DNA from 2 places in the Streptomyces sp. NPDC101393 genome. Region 1 is predicted to be linked to the other one. Evidence: riboswitches for the same ligand, from Rfam matches in the RefSeq annotation. Region 1 holds a riboswitch; the other holds the start of a gene.
What was found. Region 1 has a riboswitch for glycine ahead of gcvT (glycine cleavage system aminomethyltransferase GcvT). Riboswitches for the same ligand answer to the same signal wherever they lie in the genome.
Positions count from the first base shown of each region.

Region 2: it holds a riboswitch for glycine, as region 1 does, so the genes downstream of both, gcvP (aminomethyl-transferring glycine dehydrogenase) here and gcvT (glycine cleavage system aminomethyltransferase GcvT) in region 1, are expected to answer to the same signal.

Region 1 is NZ_JBIWNU010000001.1:292,173-299,509, reverse strand. It holds gene ACIRQ7_RS01275 (phosphatase PAP2 family protein) at 1-85, shown strand, start outside; gene ACIRQ7_RS01270 (hypothetical protein) at 296-586, shown strand; gene ACIRQ7_RS01265 (L-serine ammonia-lyase) at 643-2,025, opposite strand; gene glyA (serine hydroxymethyltransferase) at 2,620-3,879, opposite strand; gene gcvH (glycine cleavage system protein GcvH) at 3,953-4,330, opposite strand; gene gcvT (glycine cleavage system aminomethyltransferase GcvT) at 4,429-5,556, opposite strand; glycine riboswitch at 5,714-5,809, opposite strand; gene ACIRQ7_RS01245 (AAA family ATPase) at 6,354-6,941, shown strand; gene ACIRQ7_RS01240 (enhanced serine sensitivity protein SseB) at 7,091-7,337, shown strand, end outside.
Region 2 is NZ_JBIWNU010000002.1:924,931-932,267, reverse strand. It holds gene ACIRQ7_RS09815 (DNA polymerase IV) at 1-552, shown strand, start outside; gene ACIRQ7_RS09810 (PRC-barrel domain-containing protein) at 462-845, opposite strand; glycine riboswitch at 960-1,057, shown strand; gene gcvP (aminomethyl-transferring glycine dehydrogenase) at 1,246-4,131, shown strand; gene ACIRQ7_RS09800 (DUF5999 family protein) at 4,228-4,425, opposite strand; gene ACIRQ7_RS09795 (hypothetical protein) at 4,765-5,352, opposite strand; gene ACIRQ7_RS09790 (glutamate-cysteine ligase family protein) at 5,916-7,337, shown strand, end outside.

The DNA.
Region 1 (7,337 bases):
TCTGGCGCTGCTCGCGGAGCCGTTCGCCTTCCGCCACCCGGGGCCGCCCCGATCCCCCGACTCGCCCTCCACGCCCACCAGTTGACCCGACGCGCACCGCGCGTCCCCCGCCACACGCCCCCCTCACGGCGCACCCCGCCCCGCAGCGCGCCATGAATGGTTGACGATCGGACCAGGTCTTCCCCAAGTCCGCATGGACGCGGGTCGCACCGAGCAGCACTGTCCTGGACACCGGGGGCGGGCCGGCACAACGGGCGGCGCCACCGGTCGGCACACGCGCCACCAGGGGGACTCCATGGATCAACCGCTCGGCAACCCACGCATCCCACTCGCCCCACCGGGCCCGCACAGCCGCTGCGCCGCCGCCGTCGCCGAGGACCCGGTGCCCTGTGAGGGCCCGCACGACACCGCCACCATCGTGGACCGCCTCGGCAGGGAGGTGGCCGGCTGCGTCCAGCACTGCGCGCGTCTGCTGGCCGGTCTCGACGGGGCCCGCGTGCACCCCTTCGTCCCGGCGCACCATGCCCTGGACATCTACTCCCGGGCCCGCGAACTCCCGCCCTCCGCCTGGGAGATCGGCAGATAGCGCGAACGCCGGACGGGTGCGCCGGGGCCCGGCCCCGGGCGCACCCGTCCGCCTGCTCAGCACTCGATGATGTTCACGGCCAGTCCGCCGCGCGCCGTCTCCTTGTACTTGACGCTCATGTCGGCGCCGGTCTCCTTCATGGTCTTGATGACCTTGTCGAGGGAGACGTGGTGGCGGCCGTCGCCACGCAGCGCCATGCGGGCGGCGGTGATGGCCTTGACCGCCGCCATGCCGTTGCGCTCGATGCACGGGATCTGGACGAGTCCGCCGACGGGGTCGCAGGTCAGACCGAGGTTGTGCTCCATGCCGATCTCGGCGGCGTTCTCGACCTGCTCCGGGGAGCCGCCGAGCACTTCGGCCAGGCCGCCGGCCGCCATGGAGCAGGCGGAGCCGACCTCGCCCTGGCAGCCGACCTCCGCGCCGGAGATGGAGGCGTTCTCCTTGAAGAGCATGCCGATGGCGCCGGCGGCGAGCAGGAAGCGGACGACGCCTTCCTCGTCCGCGCCGGGCACGAAGTTGATGTAGTAGTGCAGGACGGCGGGGATGATGCCGGCCGCGCCGTTGGTGGGCGCGGTGACGACCCGGCCGCCGGCCGCGTTCTCCTCGTTGACGGACATCGCGTAGAGGGTGACCCACTCCATGGCGTGCGCGAGCGGGTCGCCGTCGGAGCGCAGCTGGCGGGCGGAGTTCGCGGCCCGGCGGCGCACCTTGAGGCCGCCGGGGAGGATGCCCTCCTGGGACATGCCGCGGCTCACACAGGCCTGCATGACCTGCCAGATCTCCAGCAGGCCGTCGTGGATCTCCTCTTCCGTACGCCAGGCCTTCTCGTTCTCCAGCATCAGCGCGGCGATGGACAGGCCGGTGTCCTGGGAGAGCCGCATCAGCTCGTCGCCGGTGCGGAAGGGGTACTTCAGGACGGTGTCGTCGAGGACGATGCGGTCCTCACCGACCGCGTCCTCGTCGACGACGAAGCCGCCGCCGACCGAGTAGTAGGTCTTCTCCAGGAGCGGGGCGCCGGTGCCGTCGTACGCGAAGAGGGTCATGCCGTTGGCGTGGTAGGGCAGGGCGCGGCGGCGGTGCAGGATCAGCTCGGTCGACTCGTCGAAGTCGATCTCGTGGGCGTCCCCTATTTCGGCGCCCATCAGCCGCAGCCGCTTGGCCGTGCGGATCCGCTCGACCTCGGCGTCCGCGTTCTCGACGTCGACGGTGCGGGGGGAGTGGCCCTCCAGGCCGAGGAGTACGGCCTTGGGGGTGCCGTGGCCGTGGCCGGTGGCACCGAGCGAGCCGAACAGTTCGGCGCGTACCGAGACCGTCTGCGCGAGGAGACCGTCCTTCTTGAGGCGTCCGACGAACATGCGGGCGGCACGCATCGGACCGACCGTGTGCGAGCTGGAGGGGCCGATGCCGATGGAGAAGAGGTCGAAGACGGAGATGGCCACGGTGGCGGACTCCCTTGTCTGCTCGTGGTGGACGGTGGAGCAATGGGGCAGGAGGTACGTTTCTGCGCCGACTGTCGAGCGTAACGCGGACCCGGCGCTGTGCCGTCGGACGGGAACCGTCGGGCGGCCGTCGTCGGGCGTAAGGGCAGGTGACGGCAGGGCTTCGGCTGCCGGGGTGTGGGGGCGGGTGACCCTTGGGGCCGGTGCGGCACGGGGCCGGACCCGGTCGGTCCCGGCCCGGCCCGGTGGGCGTCGTCACCGGCCCGTAGGGCCCGGAGGGAGCGGTCCCGGACGGCGGCCGGAGCGATGTCCGGGCCGCCGGGAAGGATGCCACGGCCGCCGGAATCGGGGCTGCCGGGCGCGGTGACCGGCGCCGTCCCGAGCCGGAAGGCGCTCGTCCACCGGGCGGGGGCGGCCTGCCGGCGCAGGCCGCCCCCGCCCTTCGAAGGGGAAAGGGACGGGGGTGCGGGCGGCAGGCCCGGAACCCACGGCCCCGGGCCCGCTCGTCCCCGGTCCGCCGGATGTCCGGCGGACCGGGCCCTCACGTCGTGCATCGCGTCACGTGACCCGGCTCACGCCGGACCGCGTCCCGTCTCAGAGCGACGGGTAGAGCGGGTGCTTGTCCGCCAGCGCGCTGACCCGGGCCTTGAGCGACTCGGTGTCGTAGGACGGCTTCAGCGCCTCGGCGATGATGTCGGCGACCTCGCGGAAGTCCTCCTCCTGGAAGCCGCGGGTGGCCAGCGCCGGGGTGCCGATCCGCAGGCCCGAGGTGACCATCGGGGGCCGCGGGTCGTTCGGGATGGCGTTGCGGTTGACCGTGATGCCGACCTCGTGGAGGCGGTCCTCGGCCTGCTGGCCGTCCAGCTCGCTGTTGCGCAGGTCCACCAGGACCAGGTGCACGTCGGTGCCGCCGGACAGGACGGACACGCCGACCTCGGTGACGTCCGGCTGGACGAGGCGCTCGGCGAGGATGCGGGCGCCGTCCAGGGTGCGCTGCTGGCGCTCCTTGAAGTCGTCGGACGCCGCGACCTTGAAGGACACCGCCTTCGCCGCGATGACGTGCTCCAGGGGGCCGCCCTGCTGGCCCGGGAAGACCGCCGAGTTGATCTTCTTGGCGAGTTCCTGGGTCGACAGGATCACACCGCCGCGCGGACCGCCGAGGGTCTTGTGCGTGGTGGTGGTGACGACGTGCGCGTGCGGCACGGGGGAGGGGTGCAGACCCGCGGCGACCAGACCGGCGAAGTGCGCCATGTCGACCATCAGGTAGGCGCCGACCTCGTCCGCGATCCGGCGGAACTCGGCGAAGTCCAGCTGGCGCGGGTACGCGGACCAGCCGGCCACGATCAGCTTCGGGCGGTGCTCCTTGGCGAGGCGCTCGACCTCTTCCATGTCGACCAGGTTCGACTTCTCGTCGACGTGGTAGGGCACCACGTTGTAGAGCTTGCCCGAGAAGTTGATCTTCATGCCGTGGGTCAGGTGCCCGCCGTGCGCGAGGTTCAGGCCCAGGATGGTGTCGCCCGGCTTGATCAGCGCGAACATCGCGGCGGCGTTGGCCTGCGCACCGGAGTGCGGCTGGACGTTCGCGGCCTCGGCGCCGAAGAGCGCCTTGATCCGGTCGATGGCGATCTGCTCGACGACGTCGACGTGCTCACAGCCGCCGTAGTAACGGCGGCCGGGGTAGCCCTCGGCGTACTTGTTGGTCAGGACCGAGCCCTGGGCCTCCATGACGGCGACCGGAGCGAAGTTCTCCGACGCGATCATTTCGAGGGTGGACTGCTGACGGTGGAGCTCGGCATCGACGGCGGCGGCGACGTCGGGGTCGAGATCATGGAGGGAGCTGTTGAGAAGCGACATGAGTCTTCCTGGAGAGGTCAGGGGGCGCGAAGCACTTCCCCGCGGGCGGTGGCGGGACGGCGGGCCGGGTGGCTCAGCCGGTGACGAAGGCGGCGTACTCGTCGGCCGAGAGCAGTTCGCCCGGCTCGCCCGAGATCTTCACCTTGAAGAGCCAACCGCCCTCGAACGGGGCGGAGTTCACCAGCGAGGGGTCGTTGCTGACGTCCTCGTTGATCTCGGTGATCTCGCCGTCCACAGGCGCGTAGAGATCACTGACCGACTTGGTCGACTCCAGCTCACCGCAGGTCTCGCCCGCGGTGACCGTGGTGCCGACCTCAGGAAGCTGCACGTAGACGACATCGCCGAGCGCGTTCGCCGCGTGCTCCGTGATGCCGACCGTCGAGACGCCGTCCTCGGCGACCGACAGCCACTCGTGCTCCTTGCTGTAGCGCAGCTGCTGGGGGTTGCTCATGGCTCGATTCTCCTGTACGCGAAGGGGTGATCGTGAAGGGGGTCTTGCACAGTGAGACGCGCGGTGCGTGCCGGGGCACGCCTGCCGCCCGTGTGGCGCTACTTCTGTCGCTTGTAGAACGGCAGCGCCACGACCTCGTACGGCTCATGGCTTCCACGGATGTCCACCGCGACACCCTCGGTGCCCGGTGTGGCGTAGGCGGCGTCGACGTACGCGATGGCGAGCGGCTTGCCGAGGGTGGGGGAGGGCGCACCGGAGGTGACCTCGCCGATGACGGTGCCGTCGGCGGCGACGACCGGGTAGCCGGCGCGCGGGACACGACGGCCCTCGGCGATCAGGCCGACCAGCTTGCGCGGCGGGGCGCTCTCGGCGCGCTCGGCGGCCGCGGCCAGCGCGGTACGGCCGACGAAGTCGCCGTTGTTGGAGGTCTTCTCGAATTTCACGACCCGGCCCAGGCCCGCGTCGAAGGGGGTGGTGGCGGAGGTCAGCTCGTGGCCGTAGAGCGGCATGCCCGCCTCCAGGCGCAGCGTGTCGCGGCAGGACAGCCCGCAGGGGATGAGCCCGGCGTCCTTGCCGGCCTCGGACAGCGCCTCCCAGAGGGCGACCGCGTCGGCGGGCCGTACGAACAGCTCGAAGCCGTCCTCGCCGGTGTAGCCGGTGCGGGCGATCAGTGCGTCGATGCCGGCGACCGTGCCGGGCAGCCCCGCGTAGTACTTGAGGCCGTCGAGGTCGGCGTCCGTGAGGCCCTTGAGGATGCCCGGGGACTGAGGCCCCTGCACCGCGAGCAGCGCGTAGGCGTCCCGGTCGTCGCGGATCGCGGCGTCGAAGCCCCCCGCCCGCTCGGTCAGCGCGTCCAGTACCACCTGGGCGTTGGAGGCGTTGGCGACGACCATGAACTCCTGGTCGGCGAGCCGGTAGACGATCAGGTCGTCGAGGATGCCGCCGGCGGCCTCGCAGATCATGGTGTAGCGGGCGCGACCGGTCTTGACGCCGCCGATGTTGCCGACCAGCGCGTAGTCGAGGAGGTCGGCGGCCTGCGGGCCGGTGACGGTGATCTCGCCCATGTGGGAGAGGTCGAAGAGGCCGGCGCGGGTGCGGACGGCGACGTGTTCGTCGCGTTCGCTGCTGTAGCGCAGCGGCATGTCCCAGCCGGCGAAGTCGGTCATGGTCGCGCCGAGCGCGCGGTGCGTGGCGTCGAGCGCGGTGAGGCGGGGGGCATCTGTCATGGTTCTGGGCTCCCAGGCATGGGTGACAGGACGTTCTCCCCATCTGTCATCGGAACCTGAGAGGTTCACCGGGAGTCCGTCCGCGAAGAACGACCCGGTTTGCACCTTGGGTGGAGCCGCCCCCTGAAACCGGGCACTGCTCGCTTTTCAGATCTGCCTCGCCCGCGCGGTATCGGGGCCTGAGAGATTCAAGGGAGGACTTGCTCCTTCGGCGCCCCGCCGTGGCGGCCGGGGACTCTCCCGCGCGGATTCAAGCGGCCGGTATGGAGTTGGCCGTGCACGGTCGAACGAAGGTGTGCACGTGGCGCCGACATCATTGCACGGGATCGCCTGATGCAGGAGCCCTGGCCGCCGGGCCGCCCCGCGCCCCGCCCGCACCCGGGTCCCGTCCGGCGGACCGGGCCCGGCGCGCGGCGTCCGGCAGACACTTCCCGTACGCCTCGGGGCCCGGCGGACCCCGTCGCGCTGCCTCGCTCCTCCGCCCGGCGGCTGCCCGCACACCGGCCCCGCGCCCTGATCCGCCCCGATCCGGGCTGCTCCGCACGGCAGGCACCGGGGGACGGATCGGACAATCGCCTTGATGCGCATTACCTTTTCTTGACACTCTGCGGGTAGGGGACGGGCTCGAACCGGAACCGAACCGGACCGGGAGGGCGATCACGGTGCACAGCGAAGCGGCATTCGCGGCAACTTCAGGGGTCGCGCCCACGGAACCCATCACTCCCGCGGCACCGCCGGAGCTGCCCCGGCCCAGACGCGCGCCCGCCGCCGTCCGGCCCGGACGCGGCGCCACGACCATGGACCTGCGCGGCGCCCGGGGCGATCGCCCCGCGGCCGAGCTGCGCTTCCCCGCGGGCGATCTGGTGGTCGTCTCCGGTCTGCCGGGCAGCGGCAAGAGCACCCTCATGCACCGCATCGTGCCGCCGCTGGACGGCCGGGGCGCCGCGGTGCACCGCATCGATTCGCAGGACGTCCGCGTCCGCTGGGAGCGCGGCCGGCTGCGCCGCCTGCCGTACGCCCTCTACCGCCCGCTGGTCCGGGCCTCTCACTACCTCGGCCTGCGCCGGGCGCTGCGCTCCGGCGACAGCGTGGTCGTGCACGACTGCGGGACGCTCGCCTGGGTGCGCCGCTGGATCGCCCGGTCGGCCGGGCGGGGCGGGCGCGGGCTGCATCTGGTGCTGCTCGATGTGCCGCCGGAGGTGGCGCTGTCCGGCCAGGAGTCGCGCGGGCGCGGGGTGTCGGGGTACGCCTTCGCCCGGCACCGCAGGGCGGTGGGCCGGCTGGTCGGCGAGGCCGAGGCGGCCCGCCTGCCCAGGGGCTTCGCGTCGGCGGTGCTGCTGGACCGGGCGGCGGCGACCGCGCTGGAGACCGTCCGCTTCGACTGACTTCGACCGGAGCGGTACGCCGCCGGGCCCGGTCCGCGCCCGAGCGGACCGGCCGGCCGTACCTGCCCGCGCCCAACCCCTTTCGAACACCCCGTCGTCTCCCGCTAGGGTCGTTTGCCAGACAGTGCGGTTCGGAACGGGTGGGCACGATGACTTTTCAGGGGAACGTCCCCGAGCAGGGGATACCGCAGCTGGCATGGCCTGCGAACGAGCTCGAAGAGGTGCTCTCCGCCTCGGTGGGGCATCCGGGCGCCGGTGGCCGGATCGTTGAGGTCCTGGGCCGCAGCCGGGTCTGGGTGCCGCTGCCCAACGGCGGCGGTCCGGAGAGCGCGGGGATGGGTGCCGGCGGGCTCGACCTGCCGACGGTGGAGATCGGCGGCGCGGCGTTCGTCCCGG
Region 2 (7,337 bases), on a different contig from region 1:
GGCCCCACCGACGATCCCGGGGTCGTACGCGAAGCCGCCGCGCGCCTGCTGGAGACGGTGGACACCACGGGCGGGGTGCGGCTGCTGGGTGTCGGGGTCAGCGGTCTCGCCGACTTCACACAGGAGGACCTGTTCGCCCAGCTCGCCACGGAGCGGGAGGCGGCGGAGAGCGCGCAGGCGGCCCTCGCGGCGCAGGCGGCCCGCCAGGAAGCGGAGCGGGCGGGCGGTCCGGGTGAGCCGGAGCCGCAGGAGGAGCGGCCGCGCCGCTGGCACCCGGGGCTGGACGTGGTCCATGACGAATTCGGGGCCGGCTGGGTCCAGGGGAGCGGGGTGGGGCGGGTGACCGTGCGCTTCGAGACGCCGTGGTCCGCACCGGGGAGGGTGCGGACCTTCGGCGTTGACGACCCGGCCCTGCAGGCGGCGGAGCCACTGCCGCTGGTGGGCGGGGCGGCCGGCGGCGCTCAGTCCTCCGAGCCGGCGATCCGGCCGAAGTCCTTGTCGCGGGACGAGGACACGGAATCGGAGGCCGGGGAGGAGATATCCAGCCGGTAGTGGTGGTAGAGCTGGAGTTCCTGCTCGGGGGAGAGGTGGCGGCCGACACCGAAGTCCGGGGCGTCCTTGATCAGCTTGCGGTCGTAGGGGATGTGCAGCGCTTCGCCGACCATCTCGCTCGGCTCCAGGGGGACGAACGCGTCCCGGCTGAAGAGACCCGTGCGTACGGCCGCCCACTCCGGCTCCCCCGTCGCGTCGTCGAGGTACACCTCGTCGATCGTGCCGATCTTGGCGCCCTGCCGGTCGAACGCTTTGCGGCCGATCAGGCTCCGGGGATCGATATCGGTTTGCACGGCCCCTCCAATTGGTCGCAACTGTCCTGTGACAACTACCAAACGGCACATTTCATGCCCCGGCCACTCGAAAGATTGCCCAGGAGGCTCGCTGGTAGGCTGGCGAATGGCTGCAGACCCCATGCGGGAGAGTCCTTTGTCGTTCGCGACGGGGGCGCCGAAGGAGCAAATCCTCCCCGGAATCTCTCAGGCACACGTACCGCATGGACGAGGTCACTCTGGAAAGCAGGGCGGGCCACGGACAGGCACAGCGCCGGACCCCTCCTCACCGACGGTGAAAGTCGGACCGCGATATGCGGACCGGTGAAGCTCTCAGGTTGAGATGACAGAGGGGGAGGCCGTCCGGGCACCAGCGCGTTGGTGCCCCTCGAAGGTCGCTATGACCAGGAGGCCCCCGCAGATGACCACCAATCGCATCTCCTTGACCGAGCTGGAGCGCGGCACACCCTTCGAGCACCGGCACATCGGGCCTGACCACGAGGCGCAGGCGAAGATGCTCGCGCACGTCGGATTCGGTTCGCTGGACGAGCTCACGGCCACCGCCGTGCCCGATGTGATCAAGAGCGCCGAGGCGCTGGGCCTGCCGCAGGGGCGGTCCGAGGCCGAGGTCCTGGACGAGCTGCGCGGTCTCGCCGACCGCAACAAGGTCCTGTCCTCCATGATCGGCCTGGGCTACTACGGCACCTTCACCCCGCCGGTGATCCTGCGCAACGTCATGGAGAACCCGGCCTGGTACACGGCGTACACGCCCTACCAGCCGGAGATCTCGCAGGGCCGCCTCGAAGCGCTGCTGAATTTCCAGACGATGGTCGCCGACCTGACCGGGCTGCCCACCTCCGGTGCCTCCCTCCTGGACGAGGGCACCGCCGCCGCCGAGGCGATGGCGCTCTCCCGCCGCGTCGGCAAGGTCAAGCAGGGCGTCTTCCTGATCGATGCCGACTGTCTGCCGCAGACCATCGCAGTGATCCAGACCCGTGCGGAGCCGACCGGCGTCGACGTCGTGGTCGCCGACCTGTCCGACGGCATTCCGGCCGATATCGCCGAGCGCGGCGTCTTCGGCGTGCTGCTGCAGTACCCGGGAGCCTCCGGCGCGGTCGGCGACCCCCGCGCCGTCATCGAGCAGGCCCATGAGCTGGGCGCGATCGTCACCGTAGCGGCCGACCTGCTCGCGCTGACCCTGCTGACCTCGCCCGGCGAGCTCGGTGCGGACATCGCCGTCGGCACCACCCAGCGTTTCGGCGTTCCGATGGGCTTCGGCGGTCCGCACGCCGGCTTCATGGCCGTACGCGAGAAGTTCGCCCGAAGCCTGCCGGGCCGCCTGGTGGGTGTCTCCGTCGACGCCGACGGCAACAAGGCCTACCGTCTCGCGCTGCAGACCCGTGAGCAGCACATCCGCCGCGAGAAGGCCACCAGCAACATCTGCACCGCCCAGGTGCTGCTCGCCGTCATGGCGGGCATGTACGCCGTCTACCACGGGCCCGAGGGCCTCAAGGCCATCGCGCACCGCACCCACCGCTACGCCACCGTCCTCGCCGACGGTCTGCGGGCCGGCGGCGTGGAGATCGTGCACGGCGCGTACTTCGACACGCTGACCGCACGGGTCCCCGGCCGGGCCGCCGAGGTCGTCGCCGCCGCCCGGGAGGCCGGCGTCAACCTCCGCCAGGTCGACGCCGACCTCGTCGGCATCGCCTGCGACGAGACCACCGGGCGCGGGCAGCTGGCCGGCGTCTGGGGCGCCTTCGGTGTCCAAGGTGACGTCGAGCAGCTGGACGCGGCCGCCGCCGAGGCGCTGCCCGAGGCGCTGCTGCGCACGGACGACTACCTCACGCATCCGGTCTTCCACCAGCACCGTTCCGAGACCGCGATGCTGCGCTACCTCCGTCGCCTCGCCGACAAGGACTACGCGCTGGACCGCGGCATGATCCCGCTCGGCTCCTGCACGATGAAGCTGAACGCCACCACCGAGATGGAGCCGGTCACCTGGCCCGCCTTCGGTCAGCTGCACCCGTTCGCGCCCGCCGACCAGGCCCAGGGCTATCTGACGCTGATCCAGGAGCTGGAGGAGCGGCTGGCCACGGTCACCGGCTACGACAAGGTCTCCATCCAGCCGAACGCCGGATCGCAGGGTGAGCTGGCCGGGCTGCTGGCCGTCCGCGCCTACCACCGCGCCAACGGCGACGAGCAGCGCACGGTCTGCCTGATCCCGTCTTCCGCGCACGGCACCAATGCCGCCAGCGCCGTGATGGCCGGGATGAAGGTCGTCGTCGTCAAGACCGGCGAGGACGGCGAGGTCGACATCGACGACCTGCACGCCAAGATCGAGCAGTACGGCGAGCAGCTTGCGGTGCTGATGGTCACCTACCCCTCGACGCACGGCGTGTTCGAGGAGCACATCACCCAGATCTGCGCGACGGTGCACGACGCCGGCGGCCAGGTCTACGTCGACGGCGCCAACCTCAACGCGCTGGTCGGTCTCGCCGAGCCCGGCAAGTTCGGCGGCGATGTCTCGCACCTCAACCTGCACAAGACCTTCTGCATCCCGCACGGCGGCGGCGGCCCCGGCGTCGGCCCGGTCGGTGTCCGCGCCCACCTCGCGCCGTACCTCCCCAACCACCCGCTGCAGCCCACCGCGGGCCCGGAGACCGGCGTCGGTCCGATCTCCGCGGCTCCCTGGGGTTCGGCCGGCATCCTGCCGATCTCCTGGGCGTACGTCCGGCTGATGGGCGGCGAGGGCCTCAAGCGCGCCACCCAGGTCGCGGTGCTCAGCGCCAACTACATCGCCAAGCGCCTGGAGCCGCACTACCCCGTGCTGTACACCGGCCCCGGTGGCCTGGTCGCCCACGAGTGCATCATCGACGTCCGGCCGCTGACCAAGGCGACCGGCGTGAGCATCGACGATGTCGCGAAGCGGCTCATCGACTACGGCTTCCACGCGCCGACGATGTCCTTCCCCGTGGCCGGCACGCTGATGATCGAGCCGACCGAGAGCGAGGACCTCAACGAGCTGGACCGTTTCTGCGACACGATGATCGCGATTCGTGCGGAGATCGAGAAGGTCGGTTCGGGGGAGTGGGACAAGGACGACAACCCGCTGCGCAACGCCCCGCACACCTCGGGTGCGCTCGGCGGTGACTGGAAGCACTCCTACACCCGCGAGGAGGCGGTCTTCCCCGCCGGTGTCGTGGCCGCGGAGAAGTACTGGCCGCCGGTCCGCCGCATCGACGGTGCCTTCGGCGACCGTAATCTCGTCTGCTCCTGCCCCCCGATGGACGAGTACGACGGCTGAGCCTCCACGGACACACTTCAAGGGCCCTCGGCAGGTGTGCCGGGGGCCCTGTTGTCCCTGCGGTGGGCGTGCGTCGTCCGCGCGGCCTTGCGCGGGTCAGACGGCGGTGACGACCCGCGAGGTGCGGTGCGGGGCGATGACCTGCCCGTCCGGCAGGAGCTCACCGGTGTCCTCGAAGAGGAGGACGCCGTTGCACAGCAGGCTCCAACCCTGCTCCGGGTGGTGTGCCACGGGATGCGCGGCTTCCCGGTCGGTGGAGTCTGCGGTCGGGCAGGGCGGTTGGTGCTGACACATGGGAGTTGTCTTTCGCTGCGGTGTGGTGAACGTCGTCGTGCGGCGCGATGAGGTGGTCATGGCCGCTCCCCCGTTTCCTCGGTCGGTCCCAGTGTTGCCCTACGGAGATGATTCCGCAGGGATTTCGCAGCAGCGGTACTCACTCGATACGGACGCGTCACCCGTGCGGGCGGTTGCTCCCAAATGAGCACCCGCTGAGGGGGGTTGGGAGTGGTAGCGGCGGGCTAGGCCGCGCGGGTGAGAACAGCGGCGCGCCCCGCGGCCGAATGGGCCTCGGGGCGCGCTCCTGAGAGACGGCGTACGCCGCGGTGCGGGCCGGATCCGGCCCGCGGTCCAAGGTCAGGCGGGTGAGCCGAGCAACGGACCGGGCGTGACCCGGAGAGTGAGCCGGGGCAGCAGATCCGCGACCCGCTGCGGACGGTGTGCGGCGATCCCCGGCGGGGCGGGCGCCAGTGGTACGAGGAGGTCGGCGGGCGCCGGAACCCCCTCGGCGCCGTCCGAGGTGATGTCGTGATGCAGCCACAAGGTCAGCATGTACAGCTCCGGCACGGACAGCAACCGCGGCTGGTAGGCCATCGGGAGCGCCTCGGCCTGCTGCAGGGCCTGCTCGGTCGCGGTGACGTACGGGCCGCCGCAGAAGTGCGAGAACGTCCAGCCGTCGGCGGTGAGCATCGCCTCGGCCGCCGCCACGGCGCGTTCTCCGTCGCGGACCAGGAAGCGCCAGCCGGCGAGGCGGGTGCGACCCGGCCCGCCGGCGCGGCTGACGTCGTCCCAGACGTGGACGGGCAGGGGGTGGTCCGGGCTCAGCGGGCCCTGATGGGCGCGCAGGGCGTGGGCCGGTGCCTCACGGACGGCACTGGGGGAGCCGAGGGCGGCGAGAACGCTGCGCAGGGCGGGCGCGGGAGCAGGGGGAACATGCAGCGGCATGGTGGGTCGCCTCTCACTCGGAGACACGGTGGAGCGGGGTAAATGCGGACGGCGCTGTCAGCATGCGGGGTGAGAGCACGGCCGACCGGGGCTGGGCCCGGCGGGTCGGACGCTGTGCTCCAGCTCCGGTGAGAACACCGCAATGCCGGGCGCCAACTCTCAGCCTCGTCAGCGGAGTTTATACGACGTATGTTCTGAAAGTGTTTCGGCTAGCCGCCTTGTGGATTTCCGGCAAGGCGGAATCCGGACCCCTTCGCAGGGTGTTTTCCCCCGCTTTGCGTGGGGTTTCCGGGGGATCGCCTCGTAATTCCTCGCCGAAGCGGTAGGCCGGATCTCGTCCTTGCAATTCCCGATGCAATTGCAGACGGCGATCGCCGTTGAGGTATGCCCACGGAATGTGCCAGGCACTCCGTCACTTCGAGCCTATCGCCACCGTCACGTCGGTGCGGCGTTTTCGATCAGATCGCCGGGGCATCATCGACCGTAGCCGCGTGCCCCGGTGGTGTCGGGGACGGCCCAACCGGCCCGTGGCCGCGGGCCGTTCACTGAGGAGGGACCCTTCGATGGGCGAGAAGGTCGCCGCGGACGGGCTCGACCCGGCCGGCCGGGAGCGTTATCGAAGAAAGCTTCACGAGTGCTTGGAGGGGCTGGCGCGACTCCTGAAAGAGGAGAGGTTCGACCGCCCCAAGAACCTCATGGGCCTGGAGATAGAACTGAATCTTGCGGGGGCCGACGGACTGCCCCGCATGATGAACACCCAAGTGCTCGAGCGGATCGCCAGCCGCGATTTCCAGACCGAACTCGCCCAGTGCAATATCGAGGTCAATGTCCTGCCGCACCGCTTGACCGGACGGGTCCTCGATCAGCTCGCCGAAGAACTCCGTACGGGCCTGGCCTATGCCGACCGGAAAGCACGCGAAGTCGCCGCCCGCATCGTGATGATCGGCATTCTGCCGACCCTGAACGCCACGGACCTCACGGCCTCCAGCCTCTCCGGGACCGACCGTTACGCGATCCTCAACGACGAGATGCGGGCGGCCCGCGGCGAGGACTTCGCGATCGACATCCAGGGCGTCGAGCATCTGCGCTCCCGCTCGCCCTCGATAGCCCCCGAAGCCGCCTGCACCTCCGTCCAGTTGCACCTCCAGGTGACGCCGGGGCGGTTCGCCGCCGTCTGGAACGCCGCACAGGCCATCGCCGCCGTACAGGTGGCGGTGGGCGCCAATTCACCGTTCCTCTTCGGCCGCGAGCTGTGGCGCGAGTCGCGCCCGCCGGTCTTCCAGCAGGCCACCGACACCCGGCCGCCCGAACTCCAGGCCCAGGGGGTGCGCCCCCGCACCTGGTTCGGCGAGCGCTGGATCGACTCCGCCCACGACCTCTTCGAGGAGAACCTGCGCTACTTCCCGCCGCTGCTGCCGATCTGCGGCCCCCAGGAACCACTGCGGATGCTCGACGCGGGCGACGTGCCCGACCTGTCCGAACTGGTACTGCACAACGGCACCGTCTACCGCTGGAACCGCCCCGTCTACGACGTCGCCGACGGCGTCCCGCATCTGCGCGTCGAGAACCGCGTGCTGCCGGCCGGGCCCACCGTCGCCGATGTCGTCGCCAACACGGCCTTCTACTACGGCCTGGTGCGGGCGCTCGCCGAGGAGCCGCGCCCCGTCTGGTCCCGGCTGCCCTTCGCGACCGCCGCCGAGAACTTCGACACGGCCTGCCGCGACGGCATCGACGCCACCCTGCGGTGGCCGCGCCCCGGACGCGCCGGAACCCTCGCCGAGATCCCGGCGGCACGCCTCGTACGCCAGGAGCTGCTGCCGCTGGCGGCGGCCGGGCTGGACTCCTGGGGCGTCGAACGCGCCGACCGCGACCACTACCTGGGCATCATCGAGCAGCGCTGCGCACGCCGCACCAACGGGGCGTCCTGGCAGGCCGCGGCCTTCCACCACGCGCAGCGCCAGGGCCTGGACCGCGACGCCGCGCTC